2 regions of the Paenibacillus sp. FSL R5-0470 genome follow, and region 2 is predicted to be linked to the other one. Evidence: riboswitches for the same ligand, from Rfam matches in the RefSeq annotation. Region 2 holds a riboswitch; the other holds the start of a gene.

Region 1 (11,826 bases), 2.3 Mb from region 2:
GCAGGTTACACCTTCAGCGGACTGCTGGACGAGATCATTTCCCTTTCCCTAACAGAAAAGAGCCCGAAAGAAGAGGTGCTCAGTCATGCATAATGAATGGATTACTCCGCGTGTACGGGAGATTGCTCCCTCGGGGATTCGGGCTTTTTTTGACCTAAGTACAGGGAATCAGGATATTATATCGCTTGGTGTAGGCGAGCCTGATTTCGTTACACCGGAGCATGTAAGAGCTGCCTGTATTCGTGCTTTGAATAATGGGGAGACGATGTATACACCAAATTCCGGCTTGTTGGAGCTTAGAGAAGAGATTGCCTCTTATCTGCACACAAGCTTCAATCTCCGCTATGAGCCAACTAACGAGATTATGGTTACAGTGGGAAGCAGTGAAGCCGTGGATTTGGCTCTGCGGGCCTTTATTACACCCGGGGATGAGATTATCGTCCCTTCTCCGAGCTATATTGCGTATTCGCCGATTACTCATTTGAACGGTGGGATTACGGTAGAGGTTGAATCTTCAGCCGAGCAGGGTTTTAAGCTTACTCCTGAAGCGTTGCGGCAGGTGATTACCCCGCGTTCCAAGATTCTTATGGTGAATTTTCCGACTAATCCTACAGGAGCAGTAATGACTTATGAGGATTGGCTACCCATTGCACAGATTGTAAAAGAGAATAACTTACTTGTCATTTCAGATGAAATCTATGCCGAGTTAACCTATGATAGTCAGCATGTCAGTATTGCCTCCCTTCCTGGGATGTTGGAACGAACGATTGTCATTAGTGGCTTCTCCAAAGCTTTTGCGATGACTGGCTGGAGAGTGGGTTATGCTTGTGGTGATCACGAATTAATTGCTGCGATGCTCAAAATCCATCAGTACACTGCGATGTGTGCTCCGATACTAGGTCAAATCGCTGCCATTGAATCACTGCGGAACGGTATGGAGCATAAGGACCACATGAAACGATGCTTTGATGAGCGAAGAAAGCTGCTGGTTAGTGGATTTCGATCTATTGGTTTACCTTGCCACGAGCCGGAGGGTGCATTTTATGTCTTTCCTTCCATCGCTAATACCGGAATGAAGTCAGAGAATTTCGCTTTGCAGCTGCTCAAGGAGGTTGGTGTTGCTGCGGTTCCGGGGCATGTGTTTGGAGCGGGTGGAGAAGGGTATATTCGCTGCTCTTATGCAGCATCCCTACAAAAATTGACGGAAGCGCTGGAGAGAATCGAAGGATTTATGAAAGTGAAGTTGTAATTCTAGTGGTCCCCATCTATCATAGATGGGGGCTTTTCTGTGTAGATAAGATAGAATAGGTTATACGGATCTATTTAATTGGAGGTTAAATTATGATTTCAACTATTCAAGAAGTAATTAAACGAATCACACCGGCTGATGAACAGTCTTTCCTAAAAGCGGAGCACCGCCTGAACATTCTAACCAAACCGCCAGGCAGCCTGGGACAATTGGAGACCTTGGCCGTTAAGCTCGCCGGAATTTCGGGTACGGAGCAGCCTAGTTTCACCAAACGAACGGTAGTTGTGATGGCTGCCGATCACGGTGTATGCTGCGAGGGAGTTAGTGCATTTCCACAGGAAGTCACAATGCAGATGGCCTATAATTTTCTCAGCGGAGGAGCGGCTGTGAATGTACTGGCACGCCAAGCTGGTGCTGAGGTGAAGTTCGTTGATATCGGTGTTAACGGCGATCTTAGTCATGAAGATTTGATTGATCGTAAAGTGCGCCGAGGAACGGATAATATAGCCGTGGGACCTGCGATGAGTCGTGAGGAAGCGATGAGTGCTATGCTTGTAGGTATAAGAATCGCACAAGAAGCGATTGAGAACGGGACAGAGATTTTTATTACAGGTGAAATGGGCATTGGGAATACAACGGCTAGCGCAGCCATTCTGTGTGCTCTAAAAGGAATAGCACCTGAAGTAGCCGTTGGAAGAGGAACGGGAATCGATGATGAACGTCTACTACATAAGATTGCAGTTGTGGAACGCGCTTTAAAGGTGAATCAACCGAATCCGGCAGATCCGCTGGATGTATTGTCCAAAGTAGGGGGACTGGAAATCGCCGGTTTGACGGGTCTGATTCTTGGCGCAGCTGCTGCCAGGGTACCTGTCATTTTGGATGGTTTTATTTCGGGTGCGGCAGCTCTTGTAGCGAAGGCGCTTGCGCCAGAATCCATTGCTTATATGATAGGCTCCCATCTATCAGGAGAACAAGGACATAAGCTGATGCTGGAGCGGCTTGGGCTTGAACCGTTGTTTAACCTGGGTCTTCGTTTGGGTGAAGGAACTGGAGGCGTATTGTCCCTTCATTTAATTGAGGCGATATGCCGCATTTTGAGCGAAATGGCCACCTTTGAAAGTGCAGGCATCTCTGGAGCTGGGAAACAATGAGTATTCTTGTAACGGGAGGGGCGCGTAGCGGGAAAAGTGGCTTTGCAGAAAAACTGATGTCGTCACTGGCAGATCAGGCCTTCTATGTTGCAACCGGACAAGCGTTTGATGATGAAATGAATGAACGGATTGCACTGCATCAGCAACAGCGCTCGCAAAGCGGATATGCTTGGGAGACGTTAGAGGAGCCTTATGATTTGCCAGATCTTCTTAAGCGTTTATCTGGTGAAAAGGCGGTTCTCGTAGATTGTCTAACGTTGTGGTTATCGAATGTACTGCTAGCCATGGAAGGATTTACGGATAGGCAAGAGTTGATTGAGAGCGAGATTACAAGACTTGAAGACAGTGTACGCACATTTCAAGGAAATCTCATTTTGGTCACTAATGAGGTTGGAGACGGTATTGTTCCGGAGTATGCGCTTGGCCGATTGTACCGTGATCTGGCAGGACGTATGAACGCGCTGCTTGCTCGGCAATGCGAGCAGGTTTTTTTAGTGACTGCTGGCATTCCAATTGAACTCAAGAGCAGGGAGTATCGTTTATGAGGGAGCGCAGGGATGCTGCCGCGGCTGCCTTTCAGTTTTTGTCCCGGTTTCCTGTAAAGAGTGACCCTGGATTTTCTCCTGAGCTGCTGCGCCGAAGTGTAATGTTCTATCCCGTGGTGGGTGCAGCTATCGGACTTTGCGTAGCTGCTGGGGCAGCTTTGACGGGATTGATTTTACCAGCTTGGCCAGCCGCCGTCATTACCCTCATTCTATGGGTAGGACTCACCGGAGGTCTGCACCTCGATGGTTGGATGGACAGTGCGGATGGTCTGCTAAGCTACCGACCGAGGGAACGGATCCTGGAGATTATGAAGGATAGCCGTGTGGGTGCGATGGGTGTGCTCGCCTGCGTGCTGCTCTTGCTGTTAAAGGCCTCTTTAGTGGCAGCATTAATCGAAGGCTACGCCTATTACGAGCTACCACTGCTCTTGCTGCCAGCGATCTGGAGCCGCTGGTATATGGTGCGGGCAATGGTGCGTTATCCCATTGCCCGCGGGAACGAGGGGCTGGCCGCGAGCTTCGCCGGCCTCGCTCCCTCGCATGAGCGGCGCGCGCTGGCGATAGCCGCGCTGCTCTCGCTAGCCGCAGCCGGTGCGCCTCTGGCGCTCGGCGCGGGCTTAGCCGCGTGGCCGCTGCATCTGGCGGCAGCGTTACTGCTGCCAGATGCGGCCTTGGCCAGCGGCACCGTTGCTGCGCGGCGGATTAGCAGCCGGCTCGGCGGGCTCACCGGCGATGTGTATGGCGCGCTGAATGAGCTGCTAGAGGCTGTGCTCCTACTAGTATTAGTGCTGCTCCAGCACAATTTCATGTGAGTGGCTCCTGCGGGTGACGCATAGTAGCCAGCTGGCTCAATCTGTTTATATCCACTGCTGATGCTTGTGGGTCCAGTTGTTTGGTGGCCCGGATGCTTGCTTGTACACATACTTGCTAACCGTGATGACGTTGTATCATATTTTGCGAATCATTTGATATTTTTAGAGTTTAATAGGAAAGAGGGATGACATGGTTGCTGCCATTCTACTATTTGTAATTGCCGGCCTTGCTGAGATCGGAGGCGGATACTTAGTATGGTTATGGCTAAGAGAATCAAGACCTCTCTGGTACGGTTTGGTAGGTTCTTTGATTCTGATAAGCTATGGCATCATCCCTACGTTGCAGAAGTTTCCGTCCTTCGGAAGAGTGTACGCAGCCTACGGCGGGGTGTTTATCGTGCTCGCTGTGTTATGGGGCTGGCTAGTAGACAAGAAAACACCCGATGTATATGACTGGGTTGGTGCTGGTATTTGTGTGATCGGCGTTTCGGTCATTCTTTGGGCGCCGAGACACTAACAAAACAACCCGTTCAACACTTTCGTGTGAACGGGTTGTTTTTATTTAAGCCTAAGCTTTAGATCTTAAATTGTTGCACAGCTTCCTGAAGCTTCTTAGCCTGCTCATATAGATGCTGCACGGTTACTGCATGTCCTTCAAGCTCTATACGTTGGCGCTCGGAGTTCTCGGATAGTGTGTCCGCACTTTCTTGGGATCTTGAAGTGATTTGTGCGGTTTCCTCGACGGAAGCACTAACTTCTTCTGTACTTGCTGAGATTTGCTGCGTAGCCGCAGATACGGATTGAATATTCTGATTGATGCTTTGGATCAGAATCAGAAGGTGATTGAAGGCATCGCCCGCTTCTGCCACCTTGCCTACCCCGGAGGCTACCTCAGAATTCACATGGTTCATCTCAGTAACGGAGCGATTCATATCTTCCTGAAGTCCGAGTAGGAAATCACGAATCTGCTCATTCGCATTACGGGATTGTTCGGAAAGCTTGCGTACTTCTCCGGCAACCACGGCAAAGCCGCGTCCATGTTCTCCTGCACGTGCTGCTTCGATCGAAGCATTGAGCGACAGCATTTGGATTTGCTTCGTAATTTCAGTAATGCTATGAACGACTTCTCCGATCATTACTGAACGTTCATTCATAACTTGTAATTGCTCCAGCGACTGCAGGGAGGCACGTTCAACATGGCGCATTTGCAGAACGGCACTTTGGGCAATCTCATTACCGCCAATCGCTTCAGCGGAAGCTTCACTGATCTGCTCAGTGACTTCGGTGGCTGCTGAAGCAATATGCTGAATGCCGAAATTGATTTCTTCCATAGCTTTTGAATTATCTAGAGCGCTGCTCGCGATGGTCGTACTACCTTTGCCAATTTCTACAACAGATGTACTAGAGTGGTCTGCCATTTCATTTAAGACCTCAACACGTTCTCTTAAAGAATTGGAATCGGTGACCACAGTATTTGAGGTGACGAGTACATGTCCAATCATTTCTTTTAAGCGCAGGGTCATTGCTTGGAAGCTTCTGGACAGTTGAGCTACCTCATCACTGCCTTTAACCGTTAATTCCTCTGTGAAATCTCCCTCTGCGAGACGGGCACTGTAAGCTGCAAGCTTTGAGATAGGACGAGTAATCCGCATACTCATAAACCAGGCACCAGTTGAGCCTATGATCAGCGTTAGCAGAGTGATCCCGGCACTGGTCCACAGAATACTGTCTGTTTTTTCTTGAATAAAGCTTACATCACTGCTGATTCCGATAACCATCGTACTTCCGGGAATTCCGATATAAGCTGACTTATGTACACCATGCGAGTCCTTGTATGTATCGCTTAGTCCGCTCTTTCCTTTAAGAGCTTGCTGCATTGCAGAGGACACCTTAACAATTTCCTCCGGCTTTAATTTTGCATCATGATCTACGGACAGAACCTCAGCTTCCTTGCCTTTTAGATTGAGTAGAAAAATAGTCTCAACCCCATGCTGCTTTCTCTTATCCTGAAAATAGAATTCAAGATTGGTGGCTGCTTGTTCGTTCTTCTTTAGTGCTTGCTGAGCATGCATTGTATTTATATTCTTATATACGTCCTGAGCAGCTGCAGTTAGAATTTGATTGATTTGTGGCATGACATAGCTGTTGAAAATACTGGTGGATATAAAGTAGAAGCTGGTACTTAACAAAAGAGACGTGAGTAATAGAACTACAAATAATAAACGCGTAAATCTGCGACTGATCGACTGCTTGAAACGAAACATATTGTTCTCCCCCTTTTTATGGGCAGCGAAGCCCCATTTCTTTATATCCCTACCGACTGCTATTGACTGGCAACCTGCAATATATTCCATAGTTATGTAATATATCAACTAAATGGATCGGGAATGAAGTGTTTGATACTATTCTATAGAATTAACCTCTGGATGAATAGTGAAAGTTTTAGTTTATATAGCATATTTTTCTGAAAAAGATGAATTATTACTGACACTTTTATTTTTAGTTAATAAAAATGGGTATAAATACCCATTTCATAAATTGTTTATTTTTATGGATTGTTTGACGACAGTGTGATAGAGTATTAATGTTTTGTTCCAAAACTTAATGTAAGCCGCGGTTCGTAACCATCCCGCGTAAACAAAACTAGGAGGAGTTTAAGCAATATGTTTAATTTGATGTGGGGAGTTTTATTTGTTATTGTCAATTTTGCTTTTTTTCTACTCTGTTACCGCCTGTTCGGCAAAAGTGGAATGTATGCCTGGGTAGGTATCGCTACTGTAATTGCAAACATTCAGGTAGCTAAGACGATTGCTATGCCATTTGATATCGTGATGACACTCGGAAATACGATGTATGTCACTTTGTATATGACCAGCGATTTGCTTAATGAGAAGTATGGAAGAGCAGAAGCACGTAAAGCGGTTTGGTTTGGCTTCTTCACCTTGCTTATGACGACAGTCATTATGCAAATGGTACTAGTATTTAAGCCGCAAGAGACCGATATTGCTCAGTCTTCTTTGGAGACGATCTTTGGTCTGATGCCTCGACTAGCGTTGGGTAGTCTAACTGCTTACTTCATTAGTCAGTTCCTAGACGTTCGGTTGTACTCCTGGATTCGCAAATATTACAGCACTTCAAGTCAGTTGTGGATTCGTTCCAACGGCAGTACGATGGTTAGCTCCTTTGTGGATACACTAATCTTCTGTACCATTGCATTTGCTGGGTTGTATAACTGGAGTGTGTGGTTTGAAATTTTGCTTACAACGTATCTAGCGAAATTCTTACTAACCGCAGTAAGCACACCTATCTTATATATCGCCCGAACTTTTACTTTTGCTGAAGATGGAATACCATCATCCGCTCATAAGAAGGAATAAACAACAATACAGCCAGCGCGTACCGATCATAATCGATGCGCGCTGTTTGATTTTTCCAGTCGTAAGAGGGCTTAATCGTTCCATATAAATATGTACATAAAATTAATATAAAGCTAAAATAAGCTATCGTAGCCATTCTAATTGTATCCCGAGCGAAGAGAGTGTACATAATCGGTAGTCACAGAAATTACGAATAGGTGTGGTGAAGGATGAATCTAGTAGTTCCTATACTGCGTCATGCAGCACAGCAGCCCGACAGCATTGCCTTAACCCATGACCAAGCAACGCATACCTATGCAACATTAGTGCAAGCGATGCGGAGAATTGCCAATGGTCTACAGCAAAAGGGCCTTAAGCATGACAAAATCGCTATTTTATCTACGAATCGCATTGAATTTGTCGAGGTTTTCTTGGGGGCTATTTATGCAGGTTGTGTTCCCATTCCTTTAGATCCCAAGTGGAGTGCAAATGAACTGCGGGTTATTATAGAGCAGTGCCAGCCGACAATGATTTTTGCCGAGCCGGAAGCTGCACAGAATTTGGTCTTCAAGGACCAAGCCATCCCAACGCTGACTTTTTCAAATGAACGAACAGGTTCCTATGATCAGTGGTTGAAGGCTCTGAAGCCAGAAGCTGAATTGGATGAGACGAATGAGTTATTATTTATCGGCTTTACTTCAGGCACAACGGGGCTCCCCAAAGGATATATGCGTACCCATTTATCGTGGTTAAAGAGCTTTGAGGTATCGAGTGCTGCCTTTGAATTGAACTCTATGAGTGATGTTTTAGCACCGGGTCCGTTTGTGCATTCGCTGTCCTTGTTCGCTGTAATGCAGAGTCTGTATGGTGGAGCAAACTTTCATATTACGCAAAAATTTAGCGCCACACAGGTGTTAGAGCTGTGCAGGCAGATTCCGGGTGTGGTGTTGTTTGTTGTACCGACAATGCTTGAATCCATGATGCAGCAGGCTGTTCCTGGGCAGACGCAGATTGATGCGATTATTAGCTCAGGTGCAAAGTGGTCGGAGTTGTCCAAAAAAAGGGGCATAGAAGTGTTCGCTGGAGCGCGTCTCTATGAATCCTATGGTTCCTCAGAAGCGAGTTATATTAGTTATTTGGATGTTCTGGAAGAGCATAATCCGAACTCTGTAGGCAAGCCCTATCCCGGAGTGCAAATTTCCATTTGTAATGAAGAGTTCCGTGAAGTCCCTACGGGGGAGATTGGGCAGTTATATGTGCGAAGTGATATGATATTTCTAGGCTACCATCAATTGCCGAAGGAGACCGCAGCAGCTTTTCGAGAGGGATGGCTTGTGTTGGAGGATTATGTTTATCAGGATGAAGCTGGTTATTTATATCTGGCGGGTCGCTTGAAAAATAGAATCATCTCCGGTGGGCTGAACGTTTATCCAGAGGAAATAGAGCGAGTACTGGAGCATCTTCCGGAAATACAAGAAGTAATGGTGCTTGGCATCCCTGACGATTATTGGGGAGAACAGCTGGCAGTCCTCGTGAAATGGAATGGTGAAAAACATTTATCTATAGACGAAATAAAGAATTATTGTCGCCAGTATTTAGCAAGTTACAAAGCGCCGAAGCTGCTGCTGACAGTTGATGAGTTTATCTATACAAGCAGTGGAAAAATTGCCCGGCAAGCGATGAAAGACTATGTGAAAAGAGCGATGCTATGATAGAAGCAGTAATTGTTATGGCAAAACGTACACCGATTGGCAGGATGGGCGGCTTATTAAGTACATTTGAGCCGGAAGCATTACTGGCACCGCTTATTCAGCATATTGTGGCAGAGACGAACCTGCCCGTCGATATGATCGATGATGTGATTATTGGAAATGTGGTCGGTCCGGGTGGAAATATTGCCCGGGTAGCTGCGCTTGAAGCGGGACTGCCTGTTTCGGTTCCGGGCGTTACTGTGGATCGGCAGTGCGGTTCTGGGCTAGAGGCCATTAATATAGCAGCACGGCTTATTCAAAGTGGCGCAGGTGAGATTTATTTAGCGGGCGGTGTTGAGAGCACGAGTCGTGCCCCTTGGAAAATGGCTAAGCCTCAAACCTTGATGGGGGTTCCGCAGCTATATACCCGTGCTCATTTTACACCTAGCGCTTACGGTGATCCGGATATGGGAATTGCTGCGGAAAATGTAGCGCGGAAGTATGGGATTTCGCGAGAAGAGCAGGATCAATATGCCTTGAAAAGCCATCAGAAGGCCGTTCATGCTCAGCAAAGTGGTAGGTTTCAGCAGGAGATTGTACCTCTTCTGGTTGAGGGGGAGTGGGTGAACACCGACGAATGTCCAAGGGCTAATACGAGCCTGGACAAGCTGCGAAAGCTACCTTCAATCTTTGAAGAAAAGGGTACTGTCACCGCTGGAAATGCCTGTCCTATTAATGATGGTGGGGCGCTTCTATTAATGATGTCCCGTGAGAAATGTCGGCAACTCAAGCTTAAACCTATCCTGCGTGTCGTAGATGCGCAAGCAGCAGGTGTAGATCCGAATTATTTAGGTATGGGCCCAGTTCCAGCTGTACAAAAGGTGTTACATCGTCAACAGCTGACCATAGCCGATTTAGATATCGTAGAGTTTAATGAAGCCTTTGCTTCGCAAGTTCTAGCCTCACTGAATGAGCTTCAGATCCCACAGGAAAAGGTCAATCTTGGAGGAGGCGCATTAGCTATCGGTCATCCTTATGGGGCGTCCGGAGCTATTTTAATGACGCGTTTATGTGCTGAAATGCAGCATACGCCTTATAAAAGGGGACTTGCCACTTTGGGTATTGGCGGCGGGTTGGGGCTGGCAACGCTTGTGGAGATTACGGAATGAACAGTGTCCGACATCAGATTCTTATGACTGCTGAGTGGATATCGGATTACGCACAGAGTATTGAGGCACCCGTGCAGACGACTAATGGCAATCTGATTGCTCCTTCTACGATGCCAATTATTTTTTGGCAAGCCTTCGAAATTCCTTGGCTTAGCAAGGGAGAGCCTTTGCTTCACGGTACTCAGAAATTCTCATATCAAGCTCCGATTACGGCAGGGATGACGTTAGATTGTGAATTAGCATTAACGAGCAAGGTGCAAAAAGATGGCCGGCAAGGCAAGCTGACCTTTTACACACATACGCTGGTTTGTAAATGTGAAGGCGAGCTTATAGTCACCGCAGAAACGGTGTTAATTCGGGTAGGTGATGAACATGATGAGAAAATGCATAACGGCTGAGGCTATCCGGCAATATGCAGCAGCTTCCCAAGATCTGGCCGCTATTCATCTAGATGAGGATGCTGCAGCTGAGGCTGGATTTAAGCGGCCCATTGCGCATGGGATGTATCTAATGGGATTAGCCCAATCCTTATATATCGAGGCGCATCAGGCACAGTGGATCACTCAATATGATATGAAATTTCATAAGCCTATAGAGGTCGATAATGTCGTGATTTTTGATTTTTCGGAGGATGACTGCATGGTTAAAGTGACCCTTACAACAGAAGCTGGCGATGTTATTGCTTCGGGGGCTTTTTCAGTGAAAGAGGTGTAGTGATGAACAAAGTAGCCTTAATTACTGGAGCAACCAGAGGGATCGGGCGTAGTATTGCCGTGCAGCTCGGCAAGTCCGGTTATATAGTAGTTGTAAATGGTACAAAACAAGTCTTAATCGATGAGGTTGTCCACGAGATTCGTCAGGCGGGTGGTGAGGCATCAGGATACTCTGCTAATGTAGCAGATCCAGTTGCGGTCACTGCAATGGTGGATGAGGTTATTACACGGTATGGCCGTATTGAGGTATTGATAGCTAACGCTGGGAATTTGCAGGATCAGAAATGTCTACGGATGACGGATGAAGAGTGGAAGGCTGTGCTGGACGTGCATCTAAATGGCACCTACTATAGCATTCAACGCGTACTTCCATATATGCGCCAGACAGGTGGCGATATCCTGTTGATGACCTCTACGGCTGGACTAACAGGTTCTGTGGGTCAGGTGAATTATAGTGCAGCCAAAGCTGGAATACTCGGAATGACGTGGACACTAGCAGCGGAGCTGAAACGTGATGGAATTAGAGTCAATGCGATTTCGCCAGCCGCTTTAACAGATATGACCAGACCTGTCATTGATCATTTGAAAGCGAAACATGCCAGTCGTATTGAACCGTTCCCAGACTTTTGGCGAATAGGTGGCCCGGAGGATATTGCTTCCTTTGTGACAGCATTATTGAGTGAGTCTGACGCGGATTTAACCGGTGAAATCTTTGCTGTGAATGGATCAAAAGTGACGAAATGGGAGAGGCCTGCACCTGCATTTTCCGAGAACAGCATTGGGGCATTTTTCGCTGCTTGGCATCGTCAAAAGGGGAGTGAATAAATGCTTACCTTCGATCAAGTTCATTTTTATTATAAAAAGAGTCAGCCTGTCCTAGAGGATATCAGCTTTACGATAGAAGCGGGGGAGTTTGTGGCGATTGTTGGCGCGAATGGCTCTGGCAAATCCACCATTGCAAAGCTCATGGACGGACTGCTACTGCCGCGAAAAGGGGCTGTACAGTTTAAGGGCCTAGACACCACAAAGCCAGCTGATCTTGCAGATATTCATCAGCAAATTGGCTTTGTTTTTCAGAATCCAGAGGATCAATTTATCACCACAACCGTTATGGATGAGGTGCTTTTTGGTTTGGAG
Region 2 (11,826 bases):
TATATACAGACCTTGGTGTAAAGCTGCCTAACTTAGTAACAGAAATTCCTGTTGGTACAAGAGCTACTTGGAATCCAATTTCGCTAGAGAAGCTTTCTGAGCTGACAGCAGATCATATTATCCTTGTAAATAGTGATAAGACTGAGGGTTCGGAGATTCTGGACAGTGCAATTTGGAAAGGCATCCCGGCTGTAAAAGCTGGTAATGTGCATGAAATGAGCTCAACAAGCAGTTGGCTATACAGTGGTGCGAACGCTGGTGGCAAAATTATTGACGATGTGTTAAAAAGTTTTGTGAAATAAAAAGTCGTAATTCACCTTGAATGAGACTTATCATTTGGGTGGGGAAGGGCGTGCAGATCAAGTATCTTAGGATACTTAGATCTGCACCATTTTTTTATAAACCATTCCTGTATTACTGAAAAATAACTCCTACAATTGTACAACCTAATTTTTTTTGCGATAATGAGAATGATTGTTGTTATCATATAGACCATTGTAACTATCGATTAAGGAGACGACTCATGGTTTCACCCTCAGATTTCGCACATCGTAATAAAAATGATACACAAAAAGCTATACATACCCGACCGGCAGCTGCAATGGGTATTCTAGTGATTGGACTCGCTGCCATTGCCTTTGGACTGGCACTTTCGGTCTCAGTGGGTGCGGCAGATATCAAGCTAGCTACGGTATGGGAAGCAATATTTCATTTCAATCCAGATGTACAAAAACATCAGGTGATAAGAGAACTGCGATTTCCACGCGCGATAGCAGGTGCATTGGTCGGTGCTTGCTTCGCAGTAGCAGGGGCAATCATGCAGGGGATGACAAGGAACCCTCTTGCGGATTCAGGTCTGTTAGGCTTGAATGCGGGAGCAGGTGTAGCGCTGGCCATAGTTTTTGCTTTTGCACCTTCGCTCTCCTTCACTTCACTTATGTTGTTTTGTTTTATAGGTGCTGCTATAGCTTCTTTTATCGTATTTGGAATCGGGTCGCTATCTTTTAATGGCCTTACACCTTTACGTTTGACGCTGGCAGGTTCCGCGGTAAGTGCACTACTAGTTGCTGTTAGTCAGGGCATAGCTATTCTTTTTAACTTATCCCAAGATATAGCCTTCTGGTTGGCTGGCGGAATGGGCGGGGCAAGCTGGACTCAGATCAAGATTATTTTTCCTTGGGTGTTCGTGGCATTAATCGCAGCGATGATGTTATCGCGGTCTGTCACCTTGCTCAGCTTAGGAAGAGAAGTTGCAGTTGGTCTGGGGCAGCGGACAAGATTAGTACAGTTGGCATGTATGATTGTTGTAGTAGTTCTTGCCGGAAGTGCAGTCTCAATGGTTGGCCCGATTGCTTTTATAGGACTAATTATTCCACATGTAGCACGTTATTTCGTTGGAGTAGATTATCGGTGGATCATTCCTTGCTCGGCAGTTCTTGGGAGCTTATTGATCATCTTTGCGGATATCGCCGCTAGAATGATAAATGCCCCTTATGAGACGCCGCTAGGCGCATTAATTGCCATCATCGGTGTACCTTTCTTTATTTACTTAGCGAGTAAGCGGAAGGGGGAGCTGTAATGCACAGAACAACCCTTTCTCCCAATGAAAATGAACGCCGTACACGTGCTATTACAGTGTTAGCGGTCCTTGCCATATTGATCGTTGTTGTTTTTATTGTCAGTATGAATACAGGATTTATGCGTCTATCCCCACGGGAGGTATTACATACACTGCTGGGTGATGGAACTCATCAGCAAAAGCTTATCTTATTTGATTTCAGATTACCTCGCATCGTAATTTCATTGTTGGTTGGAGCGGGCTTTGCAGTGTCAGGCTGTATTTTACAAAGTCTCGCAAGAAATGCACTTGCCGAACCGGCTACGCTGGGCATAAGTGCGGGTGCTGGTTTTGCGGTAATCATTTTTATCTCGTTTTTTCCGGCTACAACAGCAGCTCCGGTATTTGTCTTGCCGCTCTTAGCGCTTGGAGGGGCTAGCTTAACCGCCGCTTTAATCTATATTCTTGCTTATAGAAAAGCAGATGGTCTATCTCCAACAAGGTTGATCCTTATCGGGATTGCAGTCGCTGCCGGAATTAACGCTTGCCAGCTGGTGTTGGCACTTCGGCTTGATCCCAATAATTATCAGTTTGTAGCGACTTGGATCGCCGGGAAAATATGGGGGGGCGATTGGAGATTCGTCCTTGCTCTGCTACCTTGGATAGCGATTCTGTTACCGTTCGCCTTCTATAAAGCCCGTATTCTTAATGTATTGAATCTAGGGGACCATACTTCAGTAGGACTTGGAATGCGAGTGGAGAAGGAGCGTATTCTCCTTCTAGTGACTGCAGTTGCGCTTGCCGGCTCCTGCGTTGCTGTAAGTGGAGGAATTGGCTTTGTCGGCCTAATTGCACCACATCTTGCCCGCAAGCTTGTGGGACCCCGTCATCAGGTATTATTGCCTGCTAGTGCGTTGACAGGGGCGCTTCTTATGATTACTGCTGATACTATCGGCAGATGGGTGTTACAGCCTGCAGAAGTTCCAACAGGCATCGTGGTTGCGATCATTGGTGCACCTTACTTTTTATATTTACTCGCCAAATCGAAAGCATAATGCGTACGAAGCGAGTTTTACTATGTAGTTCATTCTAGGAGCATAGCTCCATAAAACTTTTAAGGAGTTGTTAACATGTCAGAACGTTTGAACACAGAAGAGTTAAGTATTGGGTATGCAGAGGCTACAATTGTTAAAGGGTTGAACTTAACTATCCCTACGGGAAAAATAACCGCACTAGTGGGCGCTAACGGTTCTGGTAAATCTACAATTCTTAAAACAATGGCCCGGATCATGAAGCCTAAGAGCGGCAGCGTAATGCTGGACGGCAAATCGATCCATAACTTTTCAACGAAAGAGGTAGCTCGTCAGCTTGCGATCTTACCGCAAAACCCAACGGCTCCAGACGGACTAACGGTCTCTGAACTTGTCAGCTATGGTCGCTTCCCGCATCAAAAAGGATTTGGCACAATGACAGCAGAGGATCGCAGCATTATCTCCAACGCAATCACTGTTACAGGTATGGAGCCTTTCCATGACCGTCCGATTGACCGCTTATCTGGAGGACAACGTCAGCGTGCTTGGATCGCTATGGCATTGGCGCAAGAAACTGACATTCTATTCCTGGACGAACCAACAACATTTCTAGATATGGCTCACCAGCTTGAAGTTCTACAGCTTCTGCAAAAGCTGAATGAGGAAGAAGGCCGTACCATTATCATGGTCGTGCATGACTTGAATCATGCTACTCGTTATGCGCAGCATATGGTAGCTATTAAGTCTGGTACTGTGGTTAGTGAAGGCTCACCTACAGAAGTTATGACACCAGATGTATTGCGGGAAGTGTTTGGAATTGAGGCAGATATTGTTCCAGATCCACGTACAGGTGTGCCGCTGTGTCTTCCTTACGAGCTTGCGGCCTACAAAGCCGTATAATTATATTGAAATCATACAACGAACAGGCTCCCGTCATTGACAAGGGAGCCTGTTCGTTGTTACAGTTGTGGTTGCCTACAAATCCATGATACTACTACTAAAAATAGATCAAGGACCATCATTTATACATGGTTAAAGGAGCATGAAACATGAATATTGACAAAATTCAAAATGACCTAGAGCAGCTAATGACTACAGGGATTGTGAAGAGTCATGAGAACTTAAAAGATCACGTGTATACTAAAATGGGCGGTAAAGCTGATATTTTGGCAGCACCAGCTACTTATGAGGAAATTCAAAAGATCGTTACATATGCGGAACAGAATGGGATCACCCTTACGGTACTTGGGAACGGCTCCAACGTGATTATCCGTGATGGCGGTGTGCGTGGGATCGTGCTGCAAACGGCAGGATTAACCGAAATGGGGATTCGTGACAATCTCTTATATGCGGAGTGTGGAGCCAAGATTATTGATGTTTCCAGATATGCACTGGATATGGAGCTTACGGGTCTTGAGTTCGCCTGTGGCATTCCAGGAACGGTTGGTGGAGCGCTTTACATGAACGCAGGTGCTTATGGCGGAGAAGTTAAAGATGTATTGCACAGTGCGCTGGCTATAACTAAGAGCGGGCAATTGGTGACTCTGCAAGGGGATGAACTGCAATGGGGTTACAGAAAAAGCGTGTTCGCAAGCGGTGAATACATCGTGCTTGAGGCGAAATTTGCTATGACTTCCGGAGATGCATTATCCATCAAGGCGAAAATGGATGAACTTACTTACTTGCGTGAATCCAAGCAACCGCTTGAGTATCCTTCCTGTGGTAGTGTCTTTAAACGTCCTCCAGGTCGGTTTGCAGGTCAGTTAATTCAAGAGAGTGGCTTGCAGGGAACAAGAATCGGTGGTGCTGAGGTATCCAAGAAGCATGCAGGGTTTATTGTAAATGCAGATAATGCAACCGCCAGCGATTACATCGGGCTAATTCACCATGTAAGAGCGACTGTGAAGGATAAATTCGGCGTGGAGCTTGAAACTGAAGTGGAGATCATTGGGGAAGAGTAACTATTAATTAGAAAGAGCCCACAGATTACTGTGGGCTCTTTTGCTGTCGTTACAAATGGTTTAATCCACTGAAAGGGTATATTTAGCTCTTTCAGTAGTTATTTCCGCCTTGCGATCACTTATGTCCTCAATCCGAAGCCCGTCAATAGCTAAGTCATAGGTGGAGTGTGGTAGCGATACTAGCTCACCATCGGCGTTTAAAGTGCTGCCAAATCCTTTTAATATTAATGCACTCCCAAGATAATCATCGATAACATCCTCCGCACTCCGAAACTCAACAGCCTCTAGATTAAAATGAATTTTATCCAGATCACGAAGCTCTTTCTTTTCAATTACAATAGTTTCATTCACATGACTGTTAATCCAGTCCATAAGTTTCTGTATACTTTGTTCCATTAGATGATCCCACCCTTACCTCGAAGATTATTATGTTTAAGTTACCCTTTTCTTAGGATTTGAATCCTTATTTTCGCCACATCTGAGCGGATTTGAACAAAGGAAGGTACTAAGGAATAGCGAATGTTACAGAATAGCAACAACAGAGATAATCCTCTACAACCAGAATAAGGATAGAAGAAAGTTAACTATTCTAAAAAGGGGGGAGTGTTATTGATTCAGCTAACTGAGGTCTCAAAATATTATCAGGAGAGGTGTGCAGTTGATCAAATTACTTTCACGGTGGAGAAAGGTGAGGTCTTTGGATTTCTAGGTCCCAATGGTGCAGGGAAGACTACAACGATGCGAATGATGACAGGGCTTCTTCAGTCTACAAGCGGAGAGATTTTAATTAATGGCATGAATATTTCACGTCATAAAAAAGAAATCCATGCTCAAATTGGTGTTGTTTTCGAGCTTCCGAACCTATACATGCGTAGTTCTATTCGAAATAATCTGGAGCTGTTCGCTGATCTGTATAGGGTAGCAGGAAATCGAGTGAATGAAGTCATGGAAACCCTCCAGCTGTTAGATAAGGAAAAAGCTAAAGTAAGCAGCTTATCCAAAGGCTGGAAGCAGCGTGTTCTAATCGCCAGAGCATTATTACATAAGCCTCAAGTGTTGTTTTTAGATGAGCCTACAAGTGGGTTAGATCCAAATTCAGCTTCACTCATACGTAATCACGTCAAGAGAATTCAAGAAGAAGGCACAACCATCGTCTTAACGACGCATGATATGCACGAAGCCGAGGCATTGAGCGATAGAGTGGGCATCATGCACGCTGGTGCCTTGGTGGCACTCGATGAACCGCATAGACTTAAGACCATTTATGGTAAACCAGAAATTGAAGTTAAATATCAGCAGGATGGTAAAGTGGTTATGAAATCCTGGCCGATTGCAGAAGAAGCTACTAAAGATCATATCTATCAGTTAATGTCTACGAATCAAATTCTAAGTATGCACAGCAAAGAAGCTTCGCTGGCAGATGTATTCGCTGCCCTGACGGGAAGTGAGCTAAGTTGAGTTATCAGATATGGAAGCTGTATAAACATGAAAGTAAGGATATACTGCGTAATCCTGCGACTGTAATTCTAATAATTTTGCCTATATTTATGGCTAAAATTATCATCACTGTAGTGGACAAGAGCGGTTTGGACTTCATGCTTCTTTCTACATGGATATTATTTGCGCAAGTGATGGTTGGGATCATGATTACCGGCCCAGGATTAATTGAGGAGCGGGAGAGTAAGACTTATGATGCGCTGTTGATTACTCCGCTAAGCAGAGGCCAGATTATTACAGCGAAAGCTGGATCTGTTCTTGTTTTTTCTTTGTTATCACAGCTGATTGTTTATGTACTAAATCAAGGTTTGACAATGGATTTACTCCCTTCCTTATTGTATATGTTATTGGGTGGAATTATCTTTGTACAAGTTGGAATTATCATTGGTTTAAAGGTAAGTTCCTCCAAAAATGGTTCAGCCATCAGCTCCGCATTTATGGTTGTTTTTTTCTTAGTTGCTTCTGTGTACGTCGCTCTTCCAGAATGGACTTATCCGATCTTTGTTATTCTGCCAAGTATTGAAATCGTCCAGAATTTGAACAGTATTCTAAATGGAGAAGGAGTATTGCTCCTAGAAAGCCTGCTTTTGCTCTTGTGGATTGTGGTGCTTTCGCTCTGGATTTGGAAGACGGGCAAAGCGTAGAACTTGTCAGAAGCAAATTACCATGGTATAGTTCAAGACGCAATATGCATGAAGAAGAAGTCTGCACGGATTGTGCAGGAGAGGTTCGCGAACTCCCTCTATAAAAAACTAAGAGTATATTAAATCTTATAAGCGGATGCAGTCCTTAACCCGGACGTTGCTTCCGTTTCTTCTTAGTGGAGCAAAGTTTTCGAAATCTCGTTCTTCTTTCCATTACCGGCCAAGGTCGAAGGAAAAGAGAGGGGTTTTTTGTCGTGTCAGAAGGAAGATTGAAAGAGGAAATGCAAGAAGTCACTTTACTTGGTAATCAGGGAACGCAGTACAAGTTTGGTTATGATCCAGCTATTCTTGAGGTGTTTGATAACAAGCATCCAGGGCGTGATTATTTTGTTAAATTCAACTGCCCTGAGTTTACTAGCTTATGTCCTGTTACAGGTCAGCCGGATTTTGCCACATTGTATATTTCGTATATTCCTGAACAGAAAATGGTGGAATCTAAATCATTAAAGCTGTATCTGTTTAGCTTCCGTAACCACGGTGACTTTCATGAGGACTGCGTCAACATTATTATGAATGATCTGATCTCACTGATGGACCCACGATACATTGAGGTATGGGGCAAGTTCACTCCGCGTGGAGGCATATCTATTGATCCTTATTGCAACTATGGAAGACCGGGTACGAAGTATGAGGCGATGGCGGAGCACCGCTTAATGAATCACGACCTCTATCCAGAAAAAGTGGATAACCGCTAATCCCAACAAGTTGATAAGGAGAGATTAAGATGAACAAAAAAGCACTCGTCGTATTTAGCGGCGGACAAGATAGCACCACTTGCCTGGTTTGGGCATTGAAGCATTTTGAGGAAGTGCAGGTAGTTACCTTTAATTATAATCAGCGTCATGCGGCTGAAATCGAAGTTGCTACAGAAATAGCAGCTAAGTTTAATGTAAAACAGCATATCCTTGATCTTGGGCTGCTTAATCAGCTGGCTCCAAATGCACTAACCCGCCAGGATATTGATATCGTTGCTGGCGAAGGTGATGAGCTTCCTAGTACATTTGTTGACGGACGGAATCTGTTATTTTTGTCTTTTTCCGCAATATTAGCTAAACAATTGGGATACTCCCATATCGTCACTGGTGTCTGCCAAACGGACTTTAGCGGGTATCCGGACTGCCGTGATGTATTTGTGAAATCATTGAATGTTACGCTGAATTTATCTATGGACTATGAGTTTGCGATACACACTCCATTGATGTGGCTGGATAAAAAGGAAACGTGGAAGATGGCAGATGAACTTGGTTATTTTGATTATGTTCGCGAACAAACATTGACCTGTTACAACGGTATTATTGGCAGTGGCTGCGGTACTTGTCCAGCCTGTCTGTTGCGTCAGCGTGGTCTTGAGCAATATGAGGCGGAGAGAATGGAGGCCGGTTCTTAATGCTTAACGAGGTTTCAGTCTGCAAAATATTTACGTTTGATGCGGCGCATCAACTAATTGGTCACAAAGGGAAATGCAGCAATCTGCACGGACATACTTATAAGCTCGAAGTAGTGCTTAAGGGCAAACCAGAGGCTACGGAAGGCCATTCAGACGAAGGGTTTGTTATTGACTTCAGCGATATCAAGGCGACTGTACAACAAAGCCTTGTAGATCGTTTAGATCACGCTTTTCTTGCTATGGGAAATGAACCTGTGTTAGAGACGTTAACGAATACGGGCTCCAAAGTAGCCTTGTTGTCATTCCGCACCACAGTGGAGAATATGTCTTCATATATTGCCTACAAGCTTAAGCAAGCAGGGCTGCCTTTGTACTCGGTAAAGCTATGGGAGACTCCAACCTCCTGGGCAGAGGTGCTGGCTGAAGATGTTCCGGATGAAGGGCCATCCTACCGTTTATATGGAGGCTGTGACTGTGAGTAAGATTCCTGTAATTGAAATGTTCGGTCCGACCATTCAAGGTGAAGGTGCGGTAATTGGTGTGAAGACAATGTTTGTCCGCACCTATGGCTGTGATTATCGCTGTGGCTGGTGTGACTCTGCTTTTACTTGGGATGGTACTGCTAAGGATAAGGTTCGAATGATGACCTCGGATGAAATTATGAATGAACTTTTAGCTATAGCTGGAGATAATTTCGACTGTGTTACGATTTCAGGCGGAAATCCTGCTTTGATTGGTGATGGGCTGGGCTCTTTTATTAACCAGCTACATGAGCGAGGGATACAAGCTGCAATAGAAACTCAGGGCAGTAAATGGCAGGAATGGTTCAATAACGTGGATGTGCTGACCATTAGTCCGAAGCCGCCAAGCTCAGGGATGACGACGAATTGGGAAATACTAGATAACATCATGAGTAAGATGGAGAATCTGGGCCGCTCTACGCACAGTCTTAAAGTCGTTGTGTTTGATGATAAGGACTTTAATTATGCAAAAGACATTCACCAGCGATATCCCAATGTGCAGCTCTTTCTGCAGCCTGGGAATGATGATGTCACTGAAGAAGGCGACATTTCTGCTCGACTTTTGGGAAGGCTGGAATGGTTGTTTAATAAAGTAATCGTAGACTCTGAGATGAATAGAGTACGTGTCCTTCCACAGCTGCATGCATTGATCTGGCATAATAAACGTGGCAAGTAAAAAGTATTTAAATGTAACGGGTGTCTGCTCAGCAGATGCCCTTTTTTTATTGATTTAAGCCTTTAAATAGGTAGATAGAATGTCCCATAATCTGGTATGATTTTCATAAAAATTGTAGGAGGTACTAAATGGGAAATTCAACTGCACTATTAATTATCGATGTTCAAGAAGCTATGTTCTCCTATCCTGATCAAAAGCTGTACGATGAAGAGGGTGTAATGGAGAGAATTATTTCCCTTCAGAACAAAGCTAGGGTAGCAGGTACTCCAATAGTTTATATTCAACACACCGAAGATGAGGAATATACAAAAGGTACGCCCACATGGCAGATCAGTCACCGCATCACACCGCAGGAAGGCGAAGTTATTGTGGAGAAGCCTACTTGGGATGCTTTTCACCGAACCGAACTGCAAGAGGAGCTACAGAAGCTGGGGATCACGAATCTGGTGATTTGTGGGATGCAAAGTGAGTTCTGCTTAGATACGACAATAAGACGCGCATACAGTATGGGGTATAAGAGTGTTCTCGTCCAAGATGCTCATAGCACCTTTGATAATGGGGTTCTGAATAGTAGTGAGATCGTTAAGCATCATAATGCGGTAATCGGAGGGAGATTCGCCCAGTTACGAGCTGAAAGCGAGGTTCAGTTCTAGATGAGTACACCTCAGGCTGCCATGAAACCTATTCAGCGTTCTCGACTTAGACTATTTGCCGGAAAGCGATATTTTATTTGGAAAAGATATTTGAAATGGTGCACTAGCCGCAGCAAGGTGGCGAAGCAGCGCACTAGTGAAATTTTATCTAATGAAGTGATGGCTCATGCTACACCGTTATTAAGAAGTCTACGGAATGTAGATATGGTGCTTCAATACAATAAAATAACCAATTTACGTCTGGCGATAGCGAAACTGAATGGGCTCTTGGTGCGCCCGGGTGAGACTTTTTCCTATTGGAGAAGCATTGGTAAGCCCAGTAAGCGAAAAGGGTATCTGGACGGGATGGTGCTGCATTATGGTGGCTTCCATTCTGGAGTCGGCGGGGGACTGTGCCAGTTGTCCAATCTGATCTACTGGATGACACTGCATACACCTCTTACGGTTACAGAACGGCATCGGCACAGCTATGATGTATTTCCAGATGAACAGCGTACACAGCCATTTGGAAGCGGGGCCACCTGTTCTTATAATTATTTGGATCTTCAAATGAAGAATAACACGAATCAAACATATCAATTAAAGCTCTGGCTGGATGACAGCCATTTGCATGGGGAATGGAGATGCGATGAGCAGTCCCTTTATAAATATGAAGTGTACGAAAGTGATCATCGGATTAGTTTAGAACCTTGGGGAGGGTATATACGCAGTAACAAGATTAGTCGAAAAGTATTCACACGTACCGGCGACCTAGTTGGAGATGAAGCTGTAACGGATAACTATGCGCTTATGATGTATTCTCCGCTTCTTCATGGATAAGAGGATAAGGTAATGGGTTATAACATAGAAGACACGTTATTGTTCTATCCTATGCTATACTCAAAGGAGCGGATTAACAGCATGAAAGCATTAACCTACCAAGGGAAGAAGAAAGTGAAAGTTAAAGAGGTTGCTGATCCGAAGATTGAGAAAAAGGATGACATTATCGTTCGAATTACTTCTACAGCGATTTGTGGCTCAGATCTGCACATTTTTAACGGTGAAATTCCAGGAATGCATGATGACTATGTTATTGGTCATGAGCCCATGGGCATTGTTGAGGAGACCGGTCCAGACGTAACTAAAGTCAAGAAAGGCGACCGGATCATTATTCCCTTTAATGTAGCCTGTGGTCAGTGCTACTTCTGCCAGCATGAGATGGAGAGTCAATGCGACAATGCTAATGACGCCAAGGATACAGGCGGATATCTGGGTTATTCCGATACTTATGGGGGCTTTGCAGGAGGGCAAGCCGAATTACTGCGGGTTCCTTATGGTAATTTCGGCCCTTTTGTCGTTCCTGAGGATGCAGAAATGGAAGATGAGAAAATTCTTTTCTTATCTGATATTGTTCCTACTGCTTGGTGGGGAGTAGAAAGCGGCGGAGTGAAGCCAGGGGATACAGTCATTGTTCTCGGTTGCGGGCCTGTTGGTCTGCTTACTCAGAAGTTTGCCTGGATCAAAGGCGCCTCAAGAGTAATTGCAGTTGATCATATTGGCTACCGTCTGCAGCATTCGAAGCTGAACAATAATGTCGAAATTTACAACTTTGAAGAGATTAAGGATATTGAAGCTCATTTGAAAGAGATAACACATGGGGGCGCAGATGTAGTTATTGACTGTGTAGGTTTGGATGCCAAAATATCTGCTTTGGAGAAAGTGGAAACCACTCTGAAGCTACAGGGAGGCTCACTCAGTGCATTTAGAATGGCCTCGGATATCGTACGTAAATTCGGAACTATTCAGCTTGTAGGAGTTTATGGGCTTAATTATAATATGTTCCCTTTGGGTCATCTATT

Evidence for each region. A riboswitch is a leader RNA that binds a small molecule or an ion and turns the genes downstream of it on or off. The one in region 2 is predicted to bind preQ1.
Region 1: it holds a riboswitch for preQ1, as region 2 does, so the genes downstream of both, MKY99_RS06275 (queuosine precursor transporter) here and queF (preQ(1) synthase) in region 2, are expected to answer to the same signal.

Annotation. Positions count from the first base shown of each region.
Region 1 is NZ_CP150238.1:1,424,036-1,435,861, forward strand. Features, by position in the region: gene MKY99_RS06240 (D-alanine--D-alanine ligase) at 1-93, shown strand, start outside; gene MKY99_RS06245 (aminotransferase class I/II-fold pyridoxal phosphate-dependent enzyme) at 86-1,249, shown strand; gene cobT (nicotinate-nucleotide--dimethylbenzimidazole phosphoribosyltransferase) at 1,342-2,403, shown strand; gene cobU (bifunctional adenosylcobinamide kinase/adenosylcobinamide-phosphate guanylyltransferase) at 2,400-2,948, shown strand; gene cobS (adenosylcobinamide-GDP ribazoletransferase) at 2,945-3,760, shown strand; gene MKY99_RS06265 (YnfA family protein) at 3,951-4,277, shown strand; gene MKY99_RS06270 (methyl-accepting chemotaxis protein) at 4,336-6,024, opposite strand; PreQ1 riboswitch class I at 6,368-6,413, shown strand; gene MKY99_RS06275 (queuosine precursor transporter) at 6,424-7,137, shown strand; gene MKY99_RS06280 (AMP-binding protein) at 7,347-8,828, shown strand; gene MKY99_RS06285 (thiolase family protein) at 8,825-9,976, shown strand; gene MKY99_RS06290 (MaoC family dehydratase N-terminal domain-containing protein) at 9,973-10,374, shown strand; gene MKY99_RS06295 (MaoC family dehydratase) at 10,349-10,690, shown strand; gene MKY99_RS06300 (SDR family NAD(P)-dependent oxidoreductase) at 10,693-11,514, shown strand; gene MKY99_RS06305 (energy-coupling factor transporter ATPase) at 11,515-11,826, shown strand, end outside.
Region 2 is NZ_CP150238.1:3,685,361-3,697,186, reverse strand. Features, by position in the region: gene MKY99_RS16155 (ABC transporter substrate-binding protein) at 1-302, shown strand, start outside; gene MKY99_RS16150 (iron ABC transporter permease) at 524-1,579, shown strand; gene MKY99_RS16145 (iron ABC transporter permease) at 1,579-2,613, shown strand; gene MKY99_RS16140 (ABC transporter ATP-binding protein) at 2,689-3,489, shown strand; gene murB (UDP-N-acetylmuramate dehydrogenase) at 3,639-4,550, shown strand; gene MKY99_RS16130 (hypothetical protein) at 4,611-4,946, opposite strand; gene MKY99_RS16125 (ABC transporter ATP-binding protein) at 5,160-6,008, shown strand; gene MKY99_RS16120 (ABC transporter permease) at 6,098-6,691, shown strand; PreQ1 riboswitch class I at 6,766-6,809, shown strand; gene queF (preQ(1) synthase) at 6,973-7,446, shown strand; gene queC (7-cyano-7-deazaguanine synthase QueC) at 7,470-8,138, shown strand; gene MKY99_RS16105 (6-carboxytetrahydropterin synthase) at 8,138-8,620, shown strand; gene queE (7-carboxy-7-deazaguanine synthase QueE) at 8,613-9,335, shown strand; gene MKY99_RS16095 (cysteine hydrolase family protein) at 9,464-9,988, shown strand; gene MKY99_RS16090 (VanW family protein) at 9,989-10,807, shown strand; gene MKY99_RS16085 (zinc-dependent alcohol dehydrogenase) at 10,889-11,826, shown strand, end outside.